DNA from 4 places in the Bacillus sp. BACIII genome. Region 3 is predicted to be linked to each of the others. Evidence: riboswitches for the same ligand, from Rfam matches in the RefSeq annotation. Region 3 holds a riboswitch; each other region holds the start of a gene.
What was found. Region 3 has a riboswitch for S-adenosylmethionine ahead of metE (5-methyltetrahydropteroyltriglutamate--homocysteine S-methyltransferase). Riboswitches for the same ligand answer to the same signal wherever they lie in the genome.
Positions count from the first base shown of each region.

Region 1 (5,583 bases), 120 kb from region 3:
CGTTTTCGACTCCGACGCTCAGGCGTAGAAGGCCGTCTGTGATGCCGCGTTTTTCCCTTTCCGCTTGCGGCATGGCGGCATGCGACATGGCTGCAGGGTATGAGAGAATGGATTCAACGGCGCCGAGGCTGACCGCAAATACCGGAAGAGATACATGTTCGACCAACTTTTTGACGGCTTCTTTGCTTTCCAGTTCAAAGGACAGGACGGCGCCCGCTCCGGTTGCTTGCCGTTTATGGGTATCGGCTCCCGGGTGTCCGGCAAGGCCGGGATAGTAAACGTTTTTGACGGCGGGGTGCCCGTCAAAAAAGGCAGCCAGCCGTTCAGCCGTCCGGCTCGCTTTTTCCAGTCTGACCTGCAATGTTTTTAAGCCTCTCAATACGAGCCAGCAGTCCTGAACGCCGAGCACCGCTCCAAACGAGTTTTGCAGCTTATACAGCTGATTGCCGAGCTCTTCATCCTTGACGGCGGCAAGGCCTGACAGCACATCACTGTGACCGCTTAAAAATTTCGTCGCGCTGTGAAGCACGATATCTACGCCGAGATCAAGCGGCCGCTGCAGTGCAGGCGTCATGAAAGTGTTGTCAAGGTATGTCAGACAGCCGTGTTCTTTTGCCAGCTCGACGACGGCTTTTATGTCCGTAATGCCGAGCGTCGGGTTTGACGGTGTTTCCATATAGATGGCTTTCGTATTCGGCCGGATGGCGCGGGCGGCCGCTTCTGTGTCCGTCATATCGACAAAGGTGTGTTCGATTCCGAAACGGGACAGCACTTCTGTCACCATGCGGAATGTTCCGCCGTACACATCCTCCGTGACAAGAACATGGTCGCCTTGGGATAAGAGCAGAAACGCCGTCGAAATCGCCGCCATTCCGGAGCTGAAAGCAAAACCTCTCGTTCCGCCTTCAAGACCTGCGATCGTTTCTTCAAGCGCTGTTCTTGTCGGTGTGCCGGAGCGGCTGTAATCATATGTTCCGAATTCTTCAAAGGAAGACTGATGAAATGTGGAAGCATGCTGAATCGGCACGCTGACGGCTCCGGTAGCTCCGTCTGTTTTAAATGGATTGTGCACGAGCTGGGTTTCCAGCGTCCAATTTTGATTACTCATATGACACGGCCCCCTCTTTTACTTGCTGTAATGCCTGCTTTACATCCCGCTTCAAATCTTCTGCATGTTCAATTCCCACTGAAAATCTCAGCAGGCGGTTGCAGACGCCGTTTGCGATACGGATATCTTCCGGAATGTCCATGTGCGTCTGTGTCGCGGGGTATGTAATAAAGCTTTCCACCCCGCCGAGACTTTCTGCGAAACAGATCGTTTTCAGCGCCTTTAAAAATGGATTGACCCATTCCTCTTTTTGCAGCCGGAAAGACAGCATTCCGCCTTTTCCGGGATATAACACGTCGGCGATTTCTTCTTCCTGTTCTAAAAATGCTGCAAGTTCACGGGCGTTTTCTTCATGACGCCGCATTCTGAGCCCGAGTGTTTTCATCCCTCTCATTAAAAGCCACGAATCAAACGGCGGGAGAACGGCTCCGATCGCATTTTGGTGATTAAACATGATGTCGCCGAGCTCTTCATCCTTTACGACAGCAAGACCGGCAAGGAGATCATTGTGCCCGCCTAAATATTTTGTGGCACTGTGAATGACGATATCGGCTCCCAGTTCAAGCGGGCGCTGGATGACCGGGGTATAAAACGTATTATCGACAATCAAAAGCAGGCCGGCTTCTTTCGTAATCCGGGCGATTTTTTCAATGTCCGCCTCCTGCATTAACGGGTTTGTCGGCGTTTCAACAAATACCGCCTTCGTGTTTTCCGTTATTTTGGAGCGTAAACAGTCTTCATCGCTGAAATCATCATAAATAAAGCTTAAGCCGTATTTTCTCCATTCATTTTCAAACAAACGGTATGTGCCTCCGTATAAATCGGAGGATACAATCAATTCATCCCCGCTTTTAAATAAAGCCATAATCGTTTGAATGGCTGCCATTCCCGAGCTGAAAGCAAAGCCTCTCGCACCGTTTTCCAACACGGCGATAGCGTCTTCAACGAGCTGGCGTGTCGGGTTTTTCGTGCGCACGTAATCAAAGCCTGTAGATTCTCCTATTCCTCTATGTCGGTAAGCGGTGGACAGATAAATCGGCGGACTGACCGTTCCCGTTGCTTCTTCGCTTCTATTTCCAATTTGGGCTAATTTTGTTTCGACATGCTGCGTCATCAGTAAGCACCATCCTTTTTCAAAAATAAAAAAGCTCCCTCTTCATAAGAAGAAGGAGCTTTTCTCTTCCTCTTATCTTCCAAGCATGTGAATCGCTTGCTGGATTTAGCACCTTGGCACTTTGCCTTCCCGCGGCAAAGCAAACCGGTTGCTGAGGTTTCAAAGGGCCAGTCCCTCCACCTCTCGTGATAAGAATATTGTTTTGTATTTTCTGATTGTTCTATATTAACGCACTATAAAATGGATTTCAACAACTTTTTAATTTTCTGAACTCTCACAAGAAGTGCATCTGAAGAAAGAAATTTCTAATAATTCATGGTACAATAGGGAAAAACCATCAAGACAAGAAGCGGCCTGGAGGAATGCGAAGTGGCACCGAAAACCGGAATCATTCATGAGAAAAAACTTTTCTCTCATGAGCTTGAAGAAGAAATGACCGTTTTGGTCTACCTGCCCAACACTTACTCCCCCCTGTATAAATATCATACGGTCATCGCCCAGGACGGCCATGATTATTTCAGATTAGGGAGAATCGGGCGGCAGGCGGAAGAGCTCATGGCAAAAGGGGAAATTGACCGCTGCATCATTATCGGCGTCCCATATAAAAATGTGCGGGAGCGAAGAAACACATACCATCCCGAAGGCTCTAAGTTCGCCTCATATAAACGGTTTATCGCAAATGAGCTCGTCCCTTTTATCGACAAAGAATACCCGACTTATCAAGTCGGATACGGACGCACCATGATCGGGGATTCCCTCGGCGGAACCGTCTCGCTCATGACGGCGATTGACTATCCGAACATGTTTGGAAACGTCATCATGCAGTCCCCGTATGTTGACGGGCACGTGCTGGATGCCGTCCGGCAGTCGGAGGATCTCAAACAGATATCCGTTTATCATCAAATCGGAGAAAAAGAAACCGACGTCCACACGACGGACGGCCAGGTGCTTGATTTCACCGCGCCGAACGAAGAGCTCAAACAGCTGCTGGAAAGCAAAGAGTCTGAATACACGTATGAAACCTTTGACGGGGATCATAAATGGACATACTGGCAGCCGCTCATCACGCCGGCGCTGAAAAAAATGCTGTAACCATTCATTAAGGAGGGAACTTTCATGAAATACGGTATTGTTTTATTTCCATCAAAAAAATTACAGGATCTCGCAAATTCGTACCGGAAACGCTACGACCCGAGCTACGCGCTCATACCGCCGCATCTGACGGTAAGAGATCCGTTTGAAGCGACAGAACAGGAAATCGAGCAGATCGTATCACAGCTGAGACAGACGGCGAAAGAGTCGCATCCGCTCGTTCTGAAGATCACAAAATACAGCTCGTTTTCTCCTGTGAATAATGTAATATATATGAAAGCGGAGCCGACGGAGGAATTAAAAACGCTGAGTGAGAAATGCTACTCAGGAGCATTATCGGGTAAGCCGGAATACAGCTTCGTTCCGCATGTCACGGTCGGCCAGAAGCTGTCGTCAGATGAACATTCCGACGTACTCGGACAGCTGAAAATGCAGGACATTTCCCACGAAGAAGTCATTGACCGTTTTCACCTGCTCTATCAGCTGGATAACGGCTCATGGACTGTGTACGAAACATTTTTATTAGGCGGAGGAGAATAACTGTTTGGAAGCCATCGTTGCAAAAACTGAAAAACATCTGAACGACGCTTTTTTCGTCAGAAAAGAGGTCTTTGTTAAAGAGCAGCACGTTCCGGAAGAAGAGGAAATTGATCAATTCGAAGACGCCTCAGAGCATATTGTCATTTATGACGGCGGTCAGCCGGTCGGAGCCGGCAGATGGCGCTTGAAAGACGGGCGCGGAAAATTAGAGCGCATCTGCGTGATGAAAAGCCACCGCTCTCTCGGTGTCGGAGCCATCATTATGCAGGCGCTTGAAAAAGCGGCGGCCGCCCAGGGCGCCGGCAGCTTTATCCTACATGCGCAGACGCAGGCGGTTCCGTTTTATGAAAAACAAGGGTACCGCGTCACATCCGGCGAAGAATTTCTTGATGCCGGCATCCCCCACCTGGAAATGATAAAGGAACACAAACGATAAAATCAAAAGCACTCCTGTTGATATGGCAGGAGTGCTTTTTTTATGAAAATATTACTTTTTCATGAATTTTATTGCATTTTATGGAAGGTTAATGTATGTTTAGTATACGAAGTATTACAATTCATACAAAAAATACAATTCACACAACGGAGGGATACACATGACAGCACCTAAAGGAAAGCATATATTCGGGACCGTTAAAGTTGGCACAAAAGGCCAGATTGTCATTCCTAAAGAAGCAAGAGATGTTTTTGATATAAATCCCGGGGACTCACTGCTTATGCTCGGGGATGACCAGCAGGGTATCGCACTTGTAAAACAAGAACTCTTTTTCGAATTTGCAAAAGATATTTTAAACGCAAAGCCAATCGATGCAGATGGCGAGGATGAGTAAATGCACGCGATTGAGCTGAAGCAATTAACGAAACATTATAAAGAAACCGCCGCCGTTGACCGCCTTGATTTTTCAGTTGAAAAAGGAGAATTTTTCGCTTTACTCGGTGAGAACGGAGCCGGAAAAACGACATTAATCAGCATGCTCTGCGGCCTCCTTTCTCCGGATGAAGGTGATGCATCAGTGCTCGGCTTCAGCATTTTGACTGATTTGGATAAAATTAAACCGAAAATGAATATATCTCCGCAGGAAACAGCCATCGCCCCTCATTTAACCGTACGGGAAAACTTAGAGTTTATAGCCGGAGTCTACGGAATTCCGAAAAAAGAAGGAAAAAAAAGAACGGATGAGATGCTCGAATTATTTCAATTAAAAGAGAAAGAAAGAGCAAAAACAAAAACATTATCAGGCGGAATGCAGCGCCGGCTCAGCATCGCCATGGGCATGATTACAAAGCCGGATATTTATTTCTTAGATGAGCCGACATTAGGGCTGGACGTCCGTTCACGCCGCGAGTTGTGGAAAAATCTTGAGGCATTAAAGGGAGACATGACGATTATTTTAACGACACACTATTTAGAAGAGGCCGAAGCCCTGGCAGACCGTATTTGCATTTTAGAAAATGGGGCATTAAAAGCACTGGGTACGGCGGAGGCTCTGAAAAAGCAAACTCATTCAGCCACATTTGAGGATGCCTTTTTAGCGATTTGTGACGGGGAGGCGGGTCTTTATGCTTGATTTCGCCATACGCAACCGCAAAGAGATTTTTCGTGATCCCCTATCTATCATCCTTGGAATCGCACTGCCTGTTATTCTATTGTTTCTGTTTACGGCGATTGAGAAAAATGCGCCGCTTGACACCTTTAAAGTCCAGCATTTAGCACCCGGACTCATTGTTT
Region 1 covers NZ_CM174437.1:1,827,475-1,833,057, forward strand. The annotation lists gene metC (cystathionine beta-lyase) at 1-1,108, opposite strand, end outside; gene ACXN9U_RS08640 (methionine biosynthesis PLP-dependent protein) at 1,101-2,222, opposite strand; SAM riboswitch class I at 2,292-2,417, opposite strand; gene ACXN9U_RS08645 (esterase family protein) at 2,592-3,314, shown strand; gene ACXN9U_RS08650 (YjcG family protein) at 3,339-3,854, shown strand; gene ACXN9U_RS08655 (GNAT family N-acetyltransferase) at 3,859-4,290, shown strand; gene ACXN9U_RS08660 (AbrB/MazE/SpoVT family DNA-binding domain-containing protein) at 4,451-4,684, shown strand; gene ACXN9U_RS08665 (ABC transporter ATP-binding protein) at 4,685-5,422, shown strand; gene ACXN9U_RS08670 (ABC transporter permease) at 5,415-5,583, shown strand, end outside.
Region 1: linked by a shared signal. The riboswitch ahead of ACXN9U_RS08640 (methionine biosynthesis PLP-dependent protein) and the one ahead of metE (5-methyltetrahydropteroyltriglutamate--homocysteine S-methyltransferase) in region 3 are both predicted to bind S-adenosylmethionine.

Region 2 (5,583 bases), 1.9 Mb from region 3:
CGGCAAAGGCCTTCGGGGATCAAATGGTTTTTGCCGTCGCTGATGTGGCGGATGCGCCGTTTGCCGACAGCCGTTTTGATGTCGTGATGTCTGTTTTATCACCTTGGAATTACAAAGAATGCAGCAGGCTTTTACGAAAGGGCGGCACAGTCATTAAAGCGGTGCCGCGGCGTGATTATTTGAAGGAAGTAAGGGAATTCTTTTTCGGAGACAGTCCCCGGCGGAATGACACCGCCGATTCAGCGGCCTGCCGTTTCCAAGCGGGCTTTCAAACCTTTGATCGCAAACGGCTGCGTTACACGAAGACGTTATCGCAGCCTGATCTTGAACGGCTTGTGAAAATGACGCCCCTAACATGGAAATGCACTGAAGAAAGCATTCAGCGGTTTATCGGCCGAAAAGCGGCTGATATCACGATAGATATCGAAGTTTTAATCGGGACCGATCCGCTGTAAAACGGAAAAGACACGCTATTAGCGTGTCTTCAGGCTGTCGAGAAAATCTCGACAGCCTTTATTTTTCCTTAAAATATCCATTCTCCTGTATTAAAATAAAAGAAAGACTAAAAAGGACGGTGTCTTTCTCATGTTCCACACAAGAAACTCTTCTCAAAACACAGCCGAATTTGTTTTGCTTGACCAACTCGTCGAAGAAGATCATCTGCTTCGAAAAATTGATAAACACATAGACTTCTCTTTTATCATTGAAAAGGTTAAGCCTTACTACAGCGAAAACAAAGGCCGCCCTTCACTCGATCCGCTGATTTTATTCAAAATGATGTTTATCGGCTACCTCTACGGTATCCGTTCAGAAAGACAGCTCGAAAAAGAAATTTACTACAATATGGCATACAGATGGTTTCTCGGATTGAACATAAATGATCCAGTTCCGCATCACTCCACCATCAGCTGGAACAGACGCACACGCTTTAAAGATACAACCATCTTCCAAGACATCTTTGATGAGATCGTTCTTCAGGCCATCAATCATGACATGGTGGGCGGACGTGTCCTATTCACTGATTCAACTCATCTGAAAGCCAATGCCAACAAGCATAAATACACAAGAAAAACAATTGCGCAGGATACCCAAAACTATATCAAGGATTTAAATGAAGCCATACAAGAGGATCGGGAGGAACACGGAAAAAAGCCGTTAAAAGTCAAAGAGGAGGTGAAAGCTGAAAAAGAGATCCGCCACAGTACAACTGATCCGGAAAGTGGATATATGTATCGTGAAAATAAACCGGAGGGTTTCTTTTATTTAGATCACCGAACAACGGATATGAAACATAACATTATCACCGACGCCTATGTCACGCCCGGAAATGTCCATGATTCTGTACCTTATCTTGACCGATTGGATCACCAAATCGCACGATTTGATTTTGATGTAGAAGCCGTCGCTCTTGATTCTGGTTATTTAACGACCCCGATCTGTAAAGGATTAGCTGACCGCCATATTTTTGGCGTTATTGCCTATAGACGATATCACCCTGCCAGAGGCTTGTTTCCAAAATGGAAATTTCATTATGACAGTGAACAAGATAGATACATTTGTCCAAATCACCAAACACTTACATACTCAACAACTGACCGAAAAGGCTACCGGTCATATAAATCAAATCCTGAAATCTGTTCCGCATGCCCATTGCTTGCACAATGCACAAAATCAAAGAACCGCCAAAAGGTCATCACCCGGCATGTATGGGAGGACCATAAAGAAAGGGTCAGACAAAATCGCTTGTCTGTTTCAGGAAAAAACCTCTACAAAAAAAGAAAAGAAAAAATAGAGCGAAGCTTTGCAGATTCAAAACAGCTGCATGGGCTTCGCTATTGCAGGTTGAGGGGAAAGCGGAATGTGAGCGAGCAAGTCCTCCTCACAGCCGCATGCCAGAATATGAAGAAGATTGCCACATACCTAGCCAAACAAGGCTAGGCATGTGGGAGCTCTTTTTCTGCATCTGAAACCTGATGAATATCTAAAGAAACTGTATAAAACAAAAAAGCTTGTAGAAAAAACATCGTTTTCTCTACAAGCTGAAGACACGCTATTAGCGTGTCTTTTTTTATTTCCAGACTTCACCGGCGATGTCGACGACATGGCGCAGTTTTGCCCATTGCTGTTCTTCTGTGATCAGGTTTCCTTCCTCAGTGGAAGCGAATCCGCATTGCGGGCTGAGGCAAAGCTGATCCAGGCTGACATATTGAGAAGCTTCTTCAATCCGGCGTTTAATCGCGTCCTTGTCTTCGAGATCGCCGTGTTTCGACGTAATCAAACCGAGTACAAGCTGAAGATCAGAGCGTTTGACATAACGGAGCGGTTCAAAGCCGCCGGAGCGGGAATCATCATATTCCAAGAACAATCCGTCAAGGTCAAGCCCGTCAAAAATCGTTTCCGCCGCCGCATCATATCCGCCTTCAGCCGTCCATGTGGACTGGAAGTTGCCGCGGCAGATATGCATCGTAACCTTCAAGTCGGCAGGACGATCCTTAATGGCGTCATTAATAGAAGCTGCGAACAGCCTGCGCAGCTCATCCGGCGTCGTTCCGAATGCTTCAATCTGGCGAAGCCCCGCTTCCGATAAGAAAACGGCCCATGCGGTATCATCGAGCTGAAGATAGCGGCATCCGGCGTCATAGAAAGCTTGAATCGCTTTTTTATACGCCTTTGATACATCATGCTGAAATTGTTTGTAATCATTCTGATACGCCGCTTTTTCCAATTTTCCGCGGAAAAACAACATATTCGGGCTTGGAATCGTCATTTTTGGAACAGCATCGCCGGCAATGCTGTGAAGAAATTTATAATCTTCGAGCATCGGATGCTGAGAAAAATCAATATCTCTCGTTACTTTAATGCCGCGCGCTTTCGTCTGTACATTGTGAAACTGAATGCCGCTATCTGGCGTAAACGCTTCGACGCCGTCTAAGTTTTCGAGAAAATCAAAATGCCACCAGGCCCGGCGGAATTCGCCGTCAGTCACGACATTGAGGCCGGTTTCTTTCTGCTTTTTTACGCTGCGGATGATTTCTTGGTTTTCGATTTCGCGCAGCTGTTCTGCCGAAATCTCACCCGCCGCTCTTTGCAGGCGGGCTTGCTTCACAGCCGCCGGCCGGAGCAGGCTTCCGACCTGATCCGCGCGAAACGGCGGGTTTTTTCTAAGAAGAGTGTGCAATGGTTGTTCTGTGTTTTGCTGTGACATGAACGATTCCTTCTTTCCTCAATGAAATATAAAAAGCTCTTCCCTTGGATAGGGAAGAGCTTGCGTCCGCAAATCTCAACCTTATCTTCAGGATTTAGCACCATTCTGCTGAACAGCGGTTGCCGGGTATCATAGGGCCAGTCCCTCCACCTCTCTTGATAAGGAAATATGCTATTTTTCAGAATAAACTGTAATACTCTTAATCTTAGTATATTATCTTATATTGTCAATATATTTCGATAAATATTTTTATTTATCACCCTCAAATAGAATCATATCTATCACGATTGCGATCGCAAGACAAAGAACAATATCCTCTTCATTTTCAATCTCCAAATGATAAGAATCGCCCCAGCTCATCCATGATTTGGTGACGGTCATCCGGTTTGATTTCCCGTCTGTCACTTGAAAATTCCGTCCCCACACATCGCCGGTAATATCCCAGCCGACTCCGGAAATTTCAAATTTCGGTTTGAAAAACGTCATTTTCTTGATGACTTGGCATACAGGCTTGCCGCCGACGGAAATTTCGTAACGGGGAACGAGCGACATCAGTTTCTGACTGACGCTGGCGAGCGTGCGGCCGTCCAAATCAGTCAGCTTCAATTCATCACCGAACGAAAACAGCTTTCCTTCAACATTGTAGACTTCTTTTCCGCTTTCAAGAAACACTTGAAACCGATTCTTAAACGTAAACATCCGCTCTTTGATATAAAAATGATACATAAAAAAACTCCTTTTTTATGTTGTACGTAAAAAGGAGACGGATGGTTTCATATTGGAGGGGTGCACAAAAAAAGGCTGCCGATTTTGCGGCAGCTGTCGTTTTTATGATAGCGGCATCCGGCGTTTCTGACGGATCGCATTTAAATCAATGATGTTATTCGTGTCGGCAGCTGTCACCAGCGGGCTTGTCTTTGGCGTTTTCCGGCGGTTGTCCTTACTGAAAGAGAAAACCAGGTATCCTGTCAAAGCAGCAAAAATAAGTAGCATCATTTTACATACCTCCCAAAAAAAGTTTTGGTATTATTATTGTACGAAAAAACAAACGAAAAGTATTCAAACAATTGTCACTTTTTTAAAAAATAAAGACATTTTCCGTAAAAATGACTATGATCTGCGGTTGATTTTGCTCTTGTTGTGGTTCTATAGATTGTATCGGCTGCTGATTGATGATCGTTTATATAACTTTTTCACTATTTTTTGACAGTGCCGAATTAACTAATGAGGTGTTTTCGTTTGCCTTGTGTTATTCAGTACCCTAAAAAATCCTGCGATATGCAAAATAACTGCTTCTAACGGAAGATTATGATTTGATAGCGCTTTCCTTATTTTTTGTAAGAAAACGAGATGTTATCTTACAAAAAATCGTCTGAACATTTTCCGCAGCTTTTTAAAAGGGTTCGATTTCGTCTCCAGAACGCGGGGGTCTTTTAAGGTTTTTTTTAATTCATTTGCTACAGTGCCTCTTGCCATAGTCTTCACTCCCTCCTTCCAATTCATACCTTATATACGGAAAGAAAGAAGGAAAGGTTTCATGTGAAAGAAAAAAACCAAAGCAGGGAGCTTTGGTTTTACGCGCGTTCTTCAAACAGCCTGGCGATCTCAACAATGACGTTTACCGCCTTTTCCATATGGTCGACGGAAATGTATTCATATTTTCCGTGGAAGTTTTCGCCGCCCGTGAAGATGTTCGGTGTCGGCAGTCCCATGTAAGAGAGCTGTGATCCGTCGGTTCCGCCCCGGATCGGTTCGATAATCGGTTCGATGCCGAGGTTTTTCATGGCTTGATAGGCGATGTCGACAATTTCTTTGACCGGTTCGATTTTTTCTCTCATGTTGTAATATTGATCATGCAGTTCAAGCTTGATGCTTTCCTTGCCGTATTTAGCCGCAAGCGCGTCGGCGGTTTTCTGCATAAATTCTTTTCGTTCTGTAAAGCGGTCTCTGTCAAAGTCTCTGATGATGTACGACAGGGCGGCTTCAGAAACGTCTCCGTTCATTGAATTTAAGTGATAGAAGCCTTCATACCCTTCCGTATATTCCGGCGCTTCTTCTTTCGGCAGCGCGTGATGAAATTCCATCGCGATTTTTGAAGCGTTGACCATTTTGTTTTTCGCCGTTCCGGGGTGAACGCTTTTTCCGTAACAAGTAAGCTTTGCGGAGGCTGCGTTAAAGCTTTCATATTGCAGTTCGCCGAGGGGGCCTCCGTCTATCGTGTAGGCGAATGCGGCGTTGAAGCGGCCGACATCGAATTTGTGAGGCCCTCTGCCGATTTCTTCATCCGGCGTGAATGCGACCCGGATCGTCCCGTGTTTGATGTCCGGATGTTTGATCAAGTACACCATTGCCGTCATGATTTCGGCAATGCCCGCTTT
Region 2 covers NZ_CM174437.1:3,670,141-3,675,723, reverse strand. The annotation lists gene ACXN9U_RS18120 (methyltransferase domain-containing protein) at 1-455, shown strand, start outside; gene ACXN9U_RS18115 (IS1182 family transposase) at 586-1,938, shown strand; gene ACXN9U_RS18110 (5-methyltetrahydropteroyltriglutamate--homocysteine S-methyltransferase) at 2,069-3,205, opposite strand; SAM riboswitch class I at 3,284-3,370, opposite strand; gene ACXN9U_RS18105 (LURP-one-related/scramblase family protein) at 3,455-3,931, opposite strand; gene ACXN9U_RS18100 (hypothetical protein) at 4,034-4,201, opposite strand; gene pepT (peptidase T) at 4,780-5,583, opposite strand, start outside.
Region 2: linked by a shared signal. The riboswitch ahead of ACXN9U_RS18110 (5-methyltetrahydropteroyltriglutamate--homocysteine S-methyltransferase) and the one ahead of metE (5-methyltetrahydropteroyltriglutamate--homocysteine S-methyltransferase) in region 3 are both predicted to bind S-adenosylmethionine.

Region 3 (5,583 bases):
TCAGAAGCATCTGAGTGGCTGGATGCGTAATATACCGCTTTTGGCCTCGCCCAATAAATGGCGCCTAAACACATAGGGCAGGGTTCACAGCTTGTGTAAATCACACAATCATCAAGCTGATATGTTTGAAGCGTCCGGCACGCATTCCGGATCGCTGTTACTTCAGCATGGGCTGTCGGATCGTTGCTGGAGGTCACATTGTTCCGCCCTTCGGCGATAATGACGCCGTTTTTAACGATGACGCAGCCAAAAGGCCCTCCGCCTTCATCTACGCTCTCAACTGCCAGCGTGACCGCCCTCTTTAAAAATGAAATATGCTGATTCATCTCAAATCCCCCTCGGTTGATCGATTACTTTAACTATAGCGGAAGATACATCTTAAAACATTGGCAAATCGGTCAAAATAACAGCCGGAAATGGGATCATATATATAAAGAAAGCTTTGTCTATATATCTTGTGCATGTCCTGCAAAAACTCTCTTTTTCATTTCCAGTTTTCTGTATAAAAGGGCAAGAAGCATAGAGGGGATCGTACAAACAATCATTCCGATAAAGGCGTACCGGGGTTCAATTTCATATAAAAAACCTCCGAAAATAGTAAATACCGCAGTGCTCCAGCTGAGCGCAAGCGCTGAATATATGCCTTGGGCTTTCGGGACTTGCGCAGGGGAAATATGTTTAATTAAATATTTCATAAATGCATAGTGTCCCATCGCGAATGAACAGGCATGCAGCGTCTGCGCGAGGCAGAAAATGATGACATGCGGAAAGGCAAATACGAGTATCCAGCGTACGGTTGCACCAAGCGCAGCCAAAGCGAGCAAAGCACCAGCCGTAAATTGATGAAAACATCGGTCAGCGATTGCGAAGAAAATGATCTCCGCAATGACGGCGATGTTGATGATGATTCCGATTGCATATGCGGGTGCATGGATTTCCTGCAAAAAGAGATAACCGTAATTGTAGTAAGACGCATGTGCCGCCTGCAGCAAGATAACGATTGCGAGCACCAGACCGAAATGTTTGATGCGGAATAAGGCAAGCATGCCCTCTTTTTTTGTACAATCTGTTTTCGGCCGTTTTGAAAGAACAGCGGGCGCATGCATAAAGCTGAGGCATACGAATATCAGAGTGCCCAAAAGCAGTGCCCATAAAATCACTTGATCTCCAAATATACCTGTAAAGACGGACAGGATGACGCCGGCTGAAACAAATCCGGCGGACCCCCATTGCCGGCTGGTTCCGTAATCTCTTAATTCATTATGCTGTACCAAAACGCCGCAAGCGCTGTCCAAAGCAGGCATCAAAGCCGGATAAAACACATGCAGCCCTAATGTGACAAGAAGCAGGCTTTGAAAAGAGTCAGCCGGAATATAACATAAAAGCGCAAGAAGCGTACCGATTCTGGCTCCGTTCAATATGGCTCTGCTGCTGAATTTTCCGGATAAATAAGGAAAGAAAAGCAATGTGGAAATTCCTCTTGCCGCCAGACCTAAGCTCATAATGAAACTGGCTTCGGATACGGAAACCCCTTTTATATGAACCATCCATCCCGTCCAATAGGGCAGAAAAATCCCCCATGTCATAAAAAAGCTAAAAAAATGCAGACTCATCCAGCGATATGCGTTCATTCCCGTTCCTCCTTTTCATTGGCATGTTATCATGTAAAACGTAAAGATAATATGAGATATCTCATATATTTCGGGGTGGACGATGGAAATTTATAAAGGTGAGAAAAAACGGCATCAGATAGAAAAACACTCAATCGCGCATTTATTTTCTTTTCCCGCTGAAGAGTATATGGAAGTGCGGGAATATCAGCGGGATGAATGGATGATTCAAGAGGGCATGAGGCCGGACTTCCTGTTTTACGTGATTGAAGGAAAAGCGAAAATATATGTAACCCATCAAAACGGAAAAGTATCGTTAATTAATTTTATCAACAAAAATGATTACATCGGAGAGATGGAACTATTACATGAAGTATATTACACAAAAGGCATTCAGGCCTCAGCGAAGACTGTTTGTTTCGCTCTGCCGATTTGCCGCTGCCGCGCGCAATTGCTGCAGGATGCGAATTTTCTGCGTGAATTGGCTAAGTTTTTAAGTGATAAGGCAACGCTTATGGCTTCAAAGTATTCACAAAGTCTGGCGTTCCCGGTTGAAAATCGGCTTGCTGATTTTATTTTGCAGACGGCGTATGAAGGATTTTAAAGAGAAGCACGTAACGGTTTGTGATTATTTAGGTGTATCTTACCGTCATCTCTTGCATGTGCTGACGCAATTCTGCCAAAAAGGGTATTTGCAGAAAGAAGGGCGGGGCTATCAAATTAAGCAGCATGATTCACTGAGTGAACTTGCAGAGGCGCTGAAGAATAAGTAACATGCTCAAAAAAACAGCCATCCGCACATTAGGGATGGCTGTTTTCATTATACAAGCTGAGCTTGTTTTTTTCGCGCCTGTTTCGCAGCGTCGACCATATTTTTTAATGCCGCAACGGTTTCTTCCTGCTGTCTTGTTTTCAGCCCGCAGTCCGGGTTTACCCAGAAGCGGTCTGTCGGACACACTTCAAGCGCATCATCGATAATTTGATAGATTTCTTCAGTAGCCGGCACGCGCGGGCTGTGAATGTCGTATACACCGAGTCCGAGGCCTTTCACGTAAGGATGATCTTTCAGATATTCTAAAAATCCTCCGTGGCTTCGGCTGTGTTCGATTGTGATGACATCAGCGTCAAGGTCATTGATCGTATCGACAATATCTTCAAAGTTGCTGTAACACATATGCGTATGAATCTGCGTCTCATTTTTCACAGAAGACGTCGTTAATCGGAAAGCTTCTGCGGCCCAAGTTAAATATTCATCCCAATCCTGCGTTTTTAACGGCAGTCCTTCACGGAGCGCGGGTTCATCCACTTGGATAATCTGAATACCGGCATCTTCCAGCGCTTTTACTTCTTTTCTGAGGGCAAGCCCGATCTGGAAGGCGATTTCTTTTCTTGAAATATCCACGCGCGGGAATGACCAGTTTAAAATGGTGACAGGTCCCGTCAGCATGCCTTTCATGTGCTTTTCTGTCAGCGATTGGGCGTAGACCGTATCTTTTACCGTCATCGGTTCGATAAATTCGACATCTCCGAAAATGACAGGCGGACGTACGCAGCGTGAACCGTAAGACTGCACCCATGCATATTTCGTAAAGGCGAACCCGGCCAGTTTTTCACCGAAGTATTCGACCATGTCCGTCCGTTCAAATTCTCCGTGAACGAGCACGTCTAAGCCGATTTCTTCCTGAATGTCAACCCAGCGCTTCGTTTCCGCATTAATAAACGCTTGATACTGTTCATCCGTCCAATCTTTTTTCCGCCATTTTTGCCGTGCGCTCCGCACTTCTGCAGATTGAGGGAAGCTTCCGATCGTCGTCGTCGGCAGAAGGGGAAGACCGAGTGATTCATTTTGCAGCGCCAATCGTTCTTCAAAGCTTGCAGGGCGGGAGAAATCTTTTTCTGTCAGCTGATTCAATTCTTCTTTTTGAGCTGAGTTCGCTCCTGTTGCGAATGCTTTCAAAGCTTTAAGTGCCGCTTTTGACTCTTCGATCTGCTCACTGACGGCCGCTTTGCCGGACAGAAGCCCTTCTTTTAAGACGCCGAGTTCCGCCAGTTTTTCTTTAGCGTATGACAGGCCGTTCAGCAAATCCTTTTCAAGATGCTCGTCAGGGTGTTTCGCCACCGGCACGTGCAGAAGGCTGCTTGAAGGCTGAATCCATAACTCCTCAACATCAGCGTGGCTGAGGATATCCAAAGCCGCATCAAGGCGTTCTTCAACATCGATTTTCCAAATGTTTCGGCCGTCGATCACACCGGCTGCCAGCACTTTATCTTTCGGGAAGCCGTGCTTTTTCAATTGCTCAAGGTTTCTGCCTTTATCATGCACGAAATCAAGCCCGATTCCCTGTACAGGATACGAAACGAGTTCTTCATATGCATCAACCGAATCGAAGTATGTCTGCAGGAGGACATTCAGCCCTGAAAGCTCTTTTGTAATAGATTCATAGAGTTCTTTTGCGGCGCGGACATCTTCAGCAGAGGCTGTCACAAGGGCAGGCTCATCAAGCTGAACCCATTTGACGCCTTCTGCTTCAAGCTCTTTCAGCAGCTGTACATAAAGAGGAACAAGGCGCTTTTGAATCGCTTTCGCCTCTGATTCTTCGTATCCTTTCGCAAGTGTGACGAATGTATACGGACCGACAATGACAGGTTTCGTTTCCGCTCCGAATTCTTCTTTGATCCGGCGGTAGTCGTCAAGCTGTTTGTTTCTCGTCAGACGGAATTCAATGCTTTCGTCATATTCAGGAACGATGTAATGGTAGTTGGTGTTGAACCATTTTGTCATTTCACTGGAAACGGCGTCTTTAACACCGCGGGCAATCGCGAAATATGTATCAACAGGATCCGTGATGCTGCGGAATCTTTCCGGAATCCAGTTAAAGCTGACGGCTGTATCAAGCACATGGTCATAATGAGTAAAATCAGAGACCGGCACGATATCGATATTTTGGTCAAGCTGTGTTTTGACAGCTGATAAGAATAAACCGTCAAGCTCTTTAAGAAACGTTTCTTTATCAGTGTTTCCTTTCCAATAAGCCTCAAGCGCTTTTTTCCATTCTCTGTTCAAGCCGATTCTCGGAAAACCGAGATTTGAAGTTTTGATTGTAGTCATTAAGTCTCCTCCTTTAAGTGAGATGTAACAAAAAAGCCTCTTTCTCATGAGAGAAAGAGGCTTTAACATCAAAATGTAAGCCTCTCTTATCTCTCAGATCACGTCTGATGGAATTAGCACCGTGCCTTAGGAGACAATCGTCTCGGCGCAAAAATCACGCGCCCCATTTCACAATGGAATTACGGTCGGTTGCTGTTGGGGTCAAAAGGCCAATCCCTCGCCCAACTCTCGATAAGAGAAAATATTTCAATTTTTTTGAAAAGTTACATCATTTGTTGGTTATCTTATCAGCTTATTCAGATCACTGTCAATAGAAAATCTCACATTTTAAAAATTGGTGATGTTGACAAGCGGATCAATCATTATATGAGAAAAATATCAGAAAGACAGCAGCTGTGCCTGTTCGGCTCTTTCCATGAGCACATCAGGTGCGTCTAAATACAGAAACCCGTTCCCGGCCAATGTTTTGGCGATGCCCAAAGGAAGAGTACGCCGCACAAGCTGGGCATAAATTTCGGCTTCAGAAAGCGTCCGCTGAAACGAGTCCTGTTCAAGCCCTTTTATTAAGGCCAGCGCTCCGCTCACATGCGGGGCGGCCATTGAAGTGCCCGTCAGCTTCCCGTATTTATGGTTGGGAAGGGTGGAGAGAATGTTTTCTCCGGGCGCCACGAGGTCGATTTCTTTATTTGCGTTTGAAAATTCTGACGATTTACGGGCGATTGAGACTGATCCGACGGCGATCACTTCATTGTAAGCGGCCGGATACGACAGTTCTTCTGTCCGCTCGTCTCCGTCACCTTCATTTCCTGCTGCGCAAACGACCAGTACACCGCTTTTTACCGCATTTGTGACGGCTTCTTTCAG
Region 3 covers NZ_CM174437.1:1,712,453-1,718,035, reverse strand. The annotation lists gene ACXN9U_RS08010 (nucleoside deaminase) at 1-326, opposite strand, end outside; gene ACXN9U_RS08005 (MFS transporter) at 447-1,631, opposite strand; partial or broken gene yeiL (transcriptional regulator YeiL) at 1,714-2,383, shown strand; gene metE (5-methyltetrahydropteroyltriglutamate--homocysteine S-methyltransferase) at 2,431-4,719, opposite strand; SAM riboswitch class I at 4,803-4,957, opposite strand; gene ACXN9U_RS07990 (S8 family peptidase) at 5,098-5,583, opposite strand, start outside.

Region 4 (5,583 bases), 280 kb from region 3:
TTACCGAGCCGGGACAATTTCTTCATCTGAAGGTAAGTGACGCGGTCACGCCGCTATTAAGAAGGCCGCTCAGCATTGCGGACGTCAATTTCGCCGCAGATGAAGTATCCGTTATCTACAGAGCTGACGGTGAGGGAACGCGTCTTTTGTCTGAGAAAAAAGAGGGCGGCAGGATAGACGTTCTCGGCCCTCTCGGCAACGGATTCCCCGTCCGGCGGATAGAACCCGGCAAAACCGCGCTGTTAGTCGGAGGCGGAGTCGGGGTTCCGCCTTTGCAGGAACTGTCAAAGCGCCTGACGGAAAAAGGCGTAAACGTTATTCACGTGCTTGGGTTTCAATCAGCAAAGGATGTTTTTTACGAACAGGAATGTCTCGCGTACGGAGATACCTACGTGGCGACGGCTGACGGAACATATGGAGAAAAAGGATTTGTCACCGATGTCATCCGCGAAAAGCAGCTCGAATTCGATGTCCTGCTCAGCTGCGGGCCGACACCGATGCTGAAAGCGCTGAAGCAGCAGTACGGCCATAAAGAAGTTTACCTTTCGATGGAAGAGCGGATGGGCTGCGGAATAGGGGCCTGCTTCGCCTGCGTGTGCCGTACGGGCGAAAGCGATACGTCGTATGTAAAAGTCTGCCTTGACGGGCCGGTATTTAAAGCTGAGGAGGTGGCGCTGTAATGTTAGAGGTGAATCTGCCGGGTCTCCAATTGAAAAACCCGATCATCCCCGCTTCCGGATGTTTCGGTTTCGGGAAGGAATATGCCGGATTTTACGATTTATCATGCCTCGGAGGCATCATGATTAAAGCCACCACGAACGAAGCCCGCTTCGGAAATCCGACACCGAGAGTGGCGGAGACAAGCGCGGGAATGCTGAATGCCATCGGACTGCAAAATCCCGGTCTGGAGCATGTGCTCAATCATGAGCTGCCTTGGCTCGAACAGTTTGACACGCCGATTATCGCAAACGTCGCGGGTTCTCAGGTGGAAGACTATAAAGAAGTAGCCGAACGCATCAGCCAAGCGCCGAATGTGCATGCGCTTGAGCTGAACATCTCGTGTCCGAATGTCAAAACGGGCGGGATTGCTTTTGGAACTGATCCCGCCATGGCGGCCGATCTGACAAAAGCGGTGAAAGAAGTTTCCTCAGTGCCTGTGTATGTGAAGCTTTCTCCTAATGTCGCAAACATAACCGAAATTGCGAAAGCGATTGAAGCGGCCGGTGCTGACGGGCTGACGATGATTAATACACTCGTCGGGATGAGGCTCGATCTTAAGACGGGACGGCCGATTTTAGCAAATAAAACGGGCGGACTGTCAGGCCCGGCGATCAAACCGGTCGCCATCCGGATGGTATACGAAGTCAGCCAGGCCGTTGACATTCCGATTATCGGGATGGGCGGCGTCCAGACCGCAGAAGATGCATTAGAATTTCTTCTCGCCGGAGCAAGTGCAGTTGCCGTCGGGACGGCCAACTTCGTCAATCCGTTCGTCTGCCCGGAAATCATTGAACAGCTCCCTCGTGTGCTGCGCCAATACGGTTATCAATCTGTAAGTGAATGCATCGGAAGGAGCTGGAAACATGCAGAACAACCTGCCCATCATCGCGCTTGATTTTGCATCAGGAGAAGAAACTTTAGCGTTTCTAGATTTGTTTAAAAAGGAAAGGCTGTTTGTCAAAACGGGGATGGAACTTTTTTATCAGGAAGGACCCGCCATAATTCACCAATTAAAAGAACGGAACTGTGATATATTTTTAGATTTGAAGCTTCATGATATTCCGACTACAGTCAATAAAGCGATGAAGCGGCTTGCGGGCCTCGGCGTTGATCTCGTCAATGTGCATGCCGCAGGGGGCGGACGCATGATGCGCGCAGCTCTTGAGGGGCTTGAAGAAGGCACGCCGGCAGGCAAAAAACGCCCGTCATTAATCGCAGTCACCCAGCTGACGAGCACTTCAGAGCAGATGGCGAAGGAAGAGCTTCTGCTGCAAAAGCCGCTGTTAGAAACGGTTGTACATTACGGCAAAATGGCTGAAGAGTGCGGGCTGGACGGAGTGGTATGTTCAGTTCATGAAACAAAAGCCATTTATGAAGCGGTCCGGCCGTCATTTCTGACAGTCACTCCGGGCATCCGCACGGCCAATGACGCAGCTGATGATCAAGTCCGGACGGCGACTCCGTCATTTGCGAAAGAAAACGGTTCGTCTGCCATTGTCGTAGGCCGTTCAATTACAAAAGCGGAAAACCCCGTTAAAGCATATGAAGCCATTAAACTGGAATGGGAGGGCGTTCGCCGATGAAACAGGCTATCGCAAAACATCTATTACACATTGAAGCTGTCTTTTTACGCCCGAATGAGCCGTTTACGTGGGCGAGCGGCATTTTATCGCCGATTTATTGTGACAACCGTCTGACATTGTCGTATCCAAAAGTGAGAAATAATGTGGCGGACGGGCTCGGCAGACTGCTGAAAGAGCATTTCCCCGAGGCGGAGATGATCGCGGGCACTGCCACGGCAGGCATTCCGCATGCTGCGCTTCTCGCAGACCGTACAGGCGCTCCGATGTGCTACGTCAGAAGCAAACCGAAAGCGCACGGCAAAGGAAATCAAATAGAAGGCGCCGTTAAAAAAGGACAAAAAACAGTCGTGATTGAAGACTTGATTTCTACCGGGGGCAGCGTGCTTGAAGCTGCGGCGGCCCTTCAAAGAGAGGGCGCGGAAGTTCTCGGCGTCCTTTCAATTTTTACATACGGACTGCCGAAAGCAAGAGAAGCCTTTAAAAAAGCGGGTCTGCCGTACTACTCGTTAACAGATTATGACACGCTGATTGAAGTAGCGCTTGAAAACGGAACGATACATTCAGATGACATTGAGAAACTGAAATCATGGAAACAAAATCCCGAGTCAAAAGATTGGTTTAAAAAATAATGACAATAAAACAGGCCTCAGGGCCTGTTTTATTATTCCTATCAAAAAACTCGGGTTGACTTCTGTTAGAATTGTGCTAAAATTTAGTACAAATCTAAAAAGCTTATCAAGAGCGGCTGAGGGACTGGACCGATGACGCCCGGCAACCTGCGTGTCATGCAAGGTGCCGCATCCAGAAAAATGCACAGCATTTTGAAGATAAGGGCTATAACGGGTCACTGTCTTTCATTCCGCTGGATTGAAAGTTTTTTATATGAAAAAAGATTGAGGGATAAGACAACCGGCAGAAAACAACAGCTGTTTGATTGTCTCCGGGAGGAGGAAAGAAAAAATGCTAACGTATGACACATGGGAGGAACCGGCGATTACATTTCCGGAAGACGATTCCTATAAAGGCGCGCTGTCCGTTTTAAAATGGGCATACGGCCACTACGGAGACCAGCTTGTTTACGCGTGCAGCTTCGGGATTGAGGGAATCGTCCTGATCGATTTAATTTCTAAAGTGAAAAAAGACGCGGAAATCGTGTTTCTCGATACAGGACTTCACTTTAAAGAAACATATGAAACGATCGAAAAAGTGAAAGAACGTTACCCGGGACTGAACATCATCCTGAAAAAGCCCAGCCTTACTCTTGAGGAACAGGCCGAGGCTCACGGAGATAAACTGTGGGAAAGAGAACCGAACCAGTGCTGCTTCATCAGAAAAATTCTGCCGTTAAGAGAAGCGCTCGCCGGGCGTCCGGCATGGCTGTCCGGCCTCCGACGCGATCAAGGGCCGAGCCGGGCGAATACGAATTTCCTGAATAAAGACGATAAGTTTCAATCCATTAAAGTATGCCCGCTGATCCACTGGACGTGGAAAGACATCTGGAGATATACATCCAAGCATGAGCTGGATTATAACATTCTTCATGATCAGGGCTATCCGAGCATCGGCTGTGAACCGTGCACTTCACCTGCGTTTACCGCAGAAGACCTGCGGAGCGGCAGATGGAACGGAATGGCAAAAACAGAATGCGGACTGCATGAATAAAGGAGCTGCACAATGGAATTAGCCGCTATTTTATTCTGCCTGTTTTTCGCCATGAATATCGGAGCCAGCGGAGCCGCGGCTTCAATGGGGGTCGCTTACGGTTCCGGCGCCGTTAAAAAGAAAACGTATGCGCTGATTATCTGCGCGGCCGGCGTCCTGTCAGGGGCGGTTATCGGCGGCGGAGAAGTCGTTAAGACGATCAGCGGCGGAATCATTCCCGAACAGACCATTACGCTCACCATTGTGTGCATTATTATCGGAGCGGCGGCGTTATCGTTATTCACGGCGAATGTGCTCGGCATTCCGCTGTCGACAAGCGAGGTCACCGTTGGGGCGATTGTCGGGGTCGGCGTCGCGTACAAAGTATTGTTTCTGCAGCATCTTTTGGTCATCGTGATTTTTTGGGTGCTCGTACCGTTTGTTGCGTTCTGTTTCACGTTTCTCGTATCGAAGGTATCCAGTTCTCTGAATATTCGAGTCATTTCGAGCCGGAAACAGAAGGTTTTGGGGGTTGTCCTGCTTATTGCGGGGTTTTGGGAAGCTTTTTCAGCCGGAATGAACAACGTCGCAAATGCGGTAGGGCCTTTAGTTGCCGCCGGCGTGCTCAGCGTGTCCAAAGGGACGCTGTACGGAGGTATCTTTGTCGCTCTCGGCGCTCTGCTTTTAGGACGCAGAGTGCTTGAAACCAACGGGAAAAAGATTACGAGATTTTCCGCCGGCGAAGGCATACTGCTTTCCGGAACCGGAGCCGGACTTGTCATTATCAGTTCCGTGTTCGGTCTGCCGGTTCCTTTGGCGCAGGTGACATCATCATCAATCATCGGTATCGGAATGGCCAAAAACGGGCCGAACGTTTTTCATAAAGAAGTCGTGAAAACGATGCTCAAAGTATGGGTCGTTTCGCCGTTTTTGTCACTGTCGATTTCGTATCTGCTTGTCTCTCTGCTGTTAAAAGGAGATTACTATTCCATCTTTATGATGGCCAGCGTGCTTTTGGCAGCTGGCGGAGCCGCCAGTCTGATGAAAGCCATCCGAAAAGAGAAACGCTCTGTCCATGAACAAGGCGGGGGCATTTAACTATTAATCTGAGTTTATTTATCTGTTAACTGGGAGGAAAATGTACTATGAGTCTAGCACCGCACGGAGGAACATTAGTTAATCGGGTGAATGAGCAGTATGATCTTACATCCGTCCAAAAAGAAATTGAGCTGGATTTGATTTCGTTTGCTGATTTAGAGCTGATCGGAATCGGAGCCTACAGCCCGATTGAAGGATTTTTCACAGAAAAAGATTACGTGTCAGTCGTTGAAAATATGCGTCTGGCATCCGGGGCTGTCTGGTCTTTGCCGATTACGCTTCCGGTCGATTCAGAAAAAGCGGCTGAGCTTGCTGTCGGAGACACCGTAAAACTGACTTACGGCGGAGAAACATACGGCGCAGTGGACATCGAAGATATTTATACGCCGGATAAACAAAAAGAAGCCGTTCACGTATATAAAACCGATGATGACGCTCATCCAGGCGTGAAAAAACTATTTTCACGCGGCGATACGTATGTCGGCGGGCCGATCACATTAATTAAAAAAGCGTCAAAGCAGTTTCCTGAGTTTACATTTGA
Region 4 covers NZ_CM174437.1:1,429,734-1,435,316, reverse strand. The annotation lists gene ACXN9U_RS06820 (dihydroorotate dehydrogenase electron transfer subunit) at 1-680, shown strand, start outside; gene ACXN9U_RS06815 (dihydroorotate dehydrogenase) at 680-1,615, shown strand; gene pyrF (orotidine-5'-phosphate decarboxylase) at 1,584-2,303, shown strand; gene pyrE (orotate phosphoribosyltransferase) at 2,300-2,932, shown strand; SAM riboswitch class I at 3,033-3,137, shown strand; gene ACXN9U_RS06800 (phosphoadenylyl-sulfate reductase) at 3,264-3,965, shown strand; gene cysP (sulfate permease) at 3,978-5,042, shown strand; gene sat (sulfate adenylyltransferase) at 5,090-5,583, shown strand, end outside.
Region 4: linked by a shared signal. The riboswitch ahead of ACXN9U_RS06800 (phosphoadenylyl-sulfate reductase) and the one ahead of metE (5-methyltetrahydropteroyltriglutamate--homocysteine S-methyltransferase) in region 3 are both predicted to bind S-adenosylmethionine.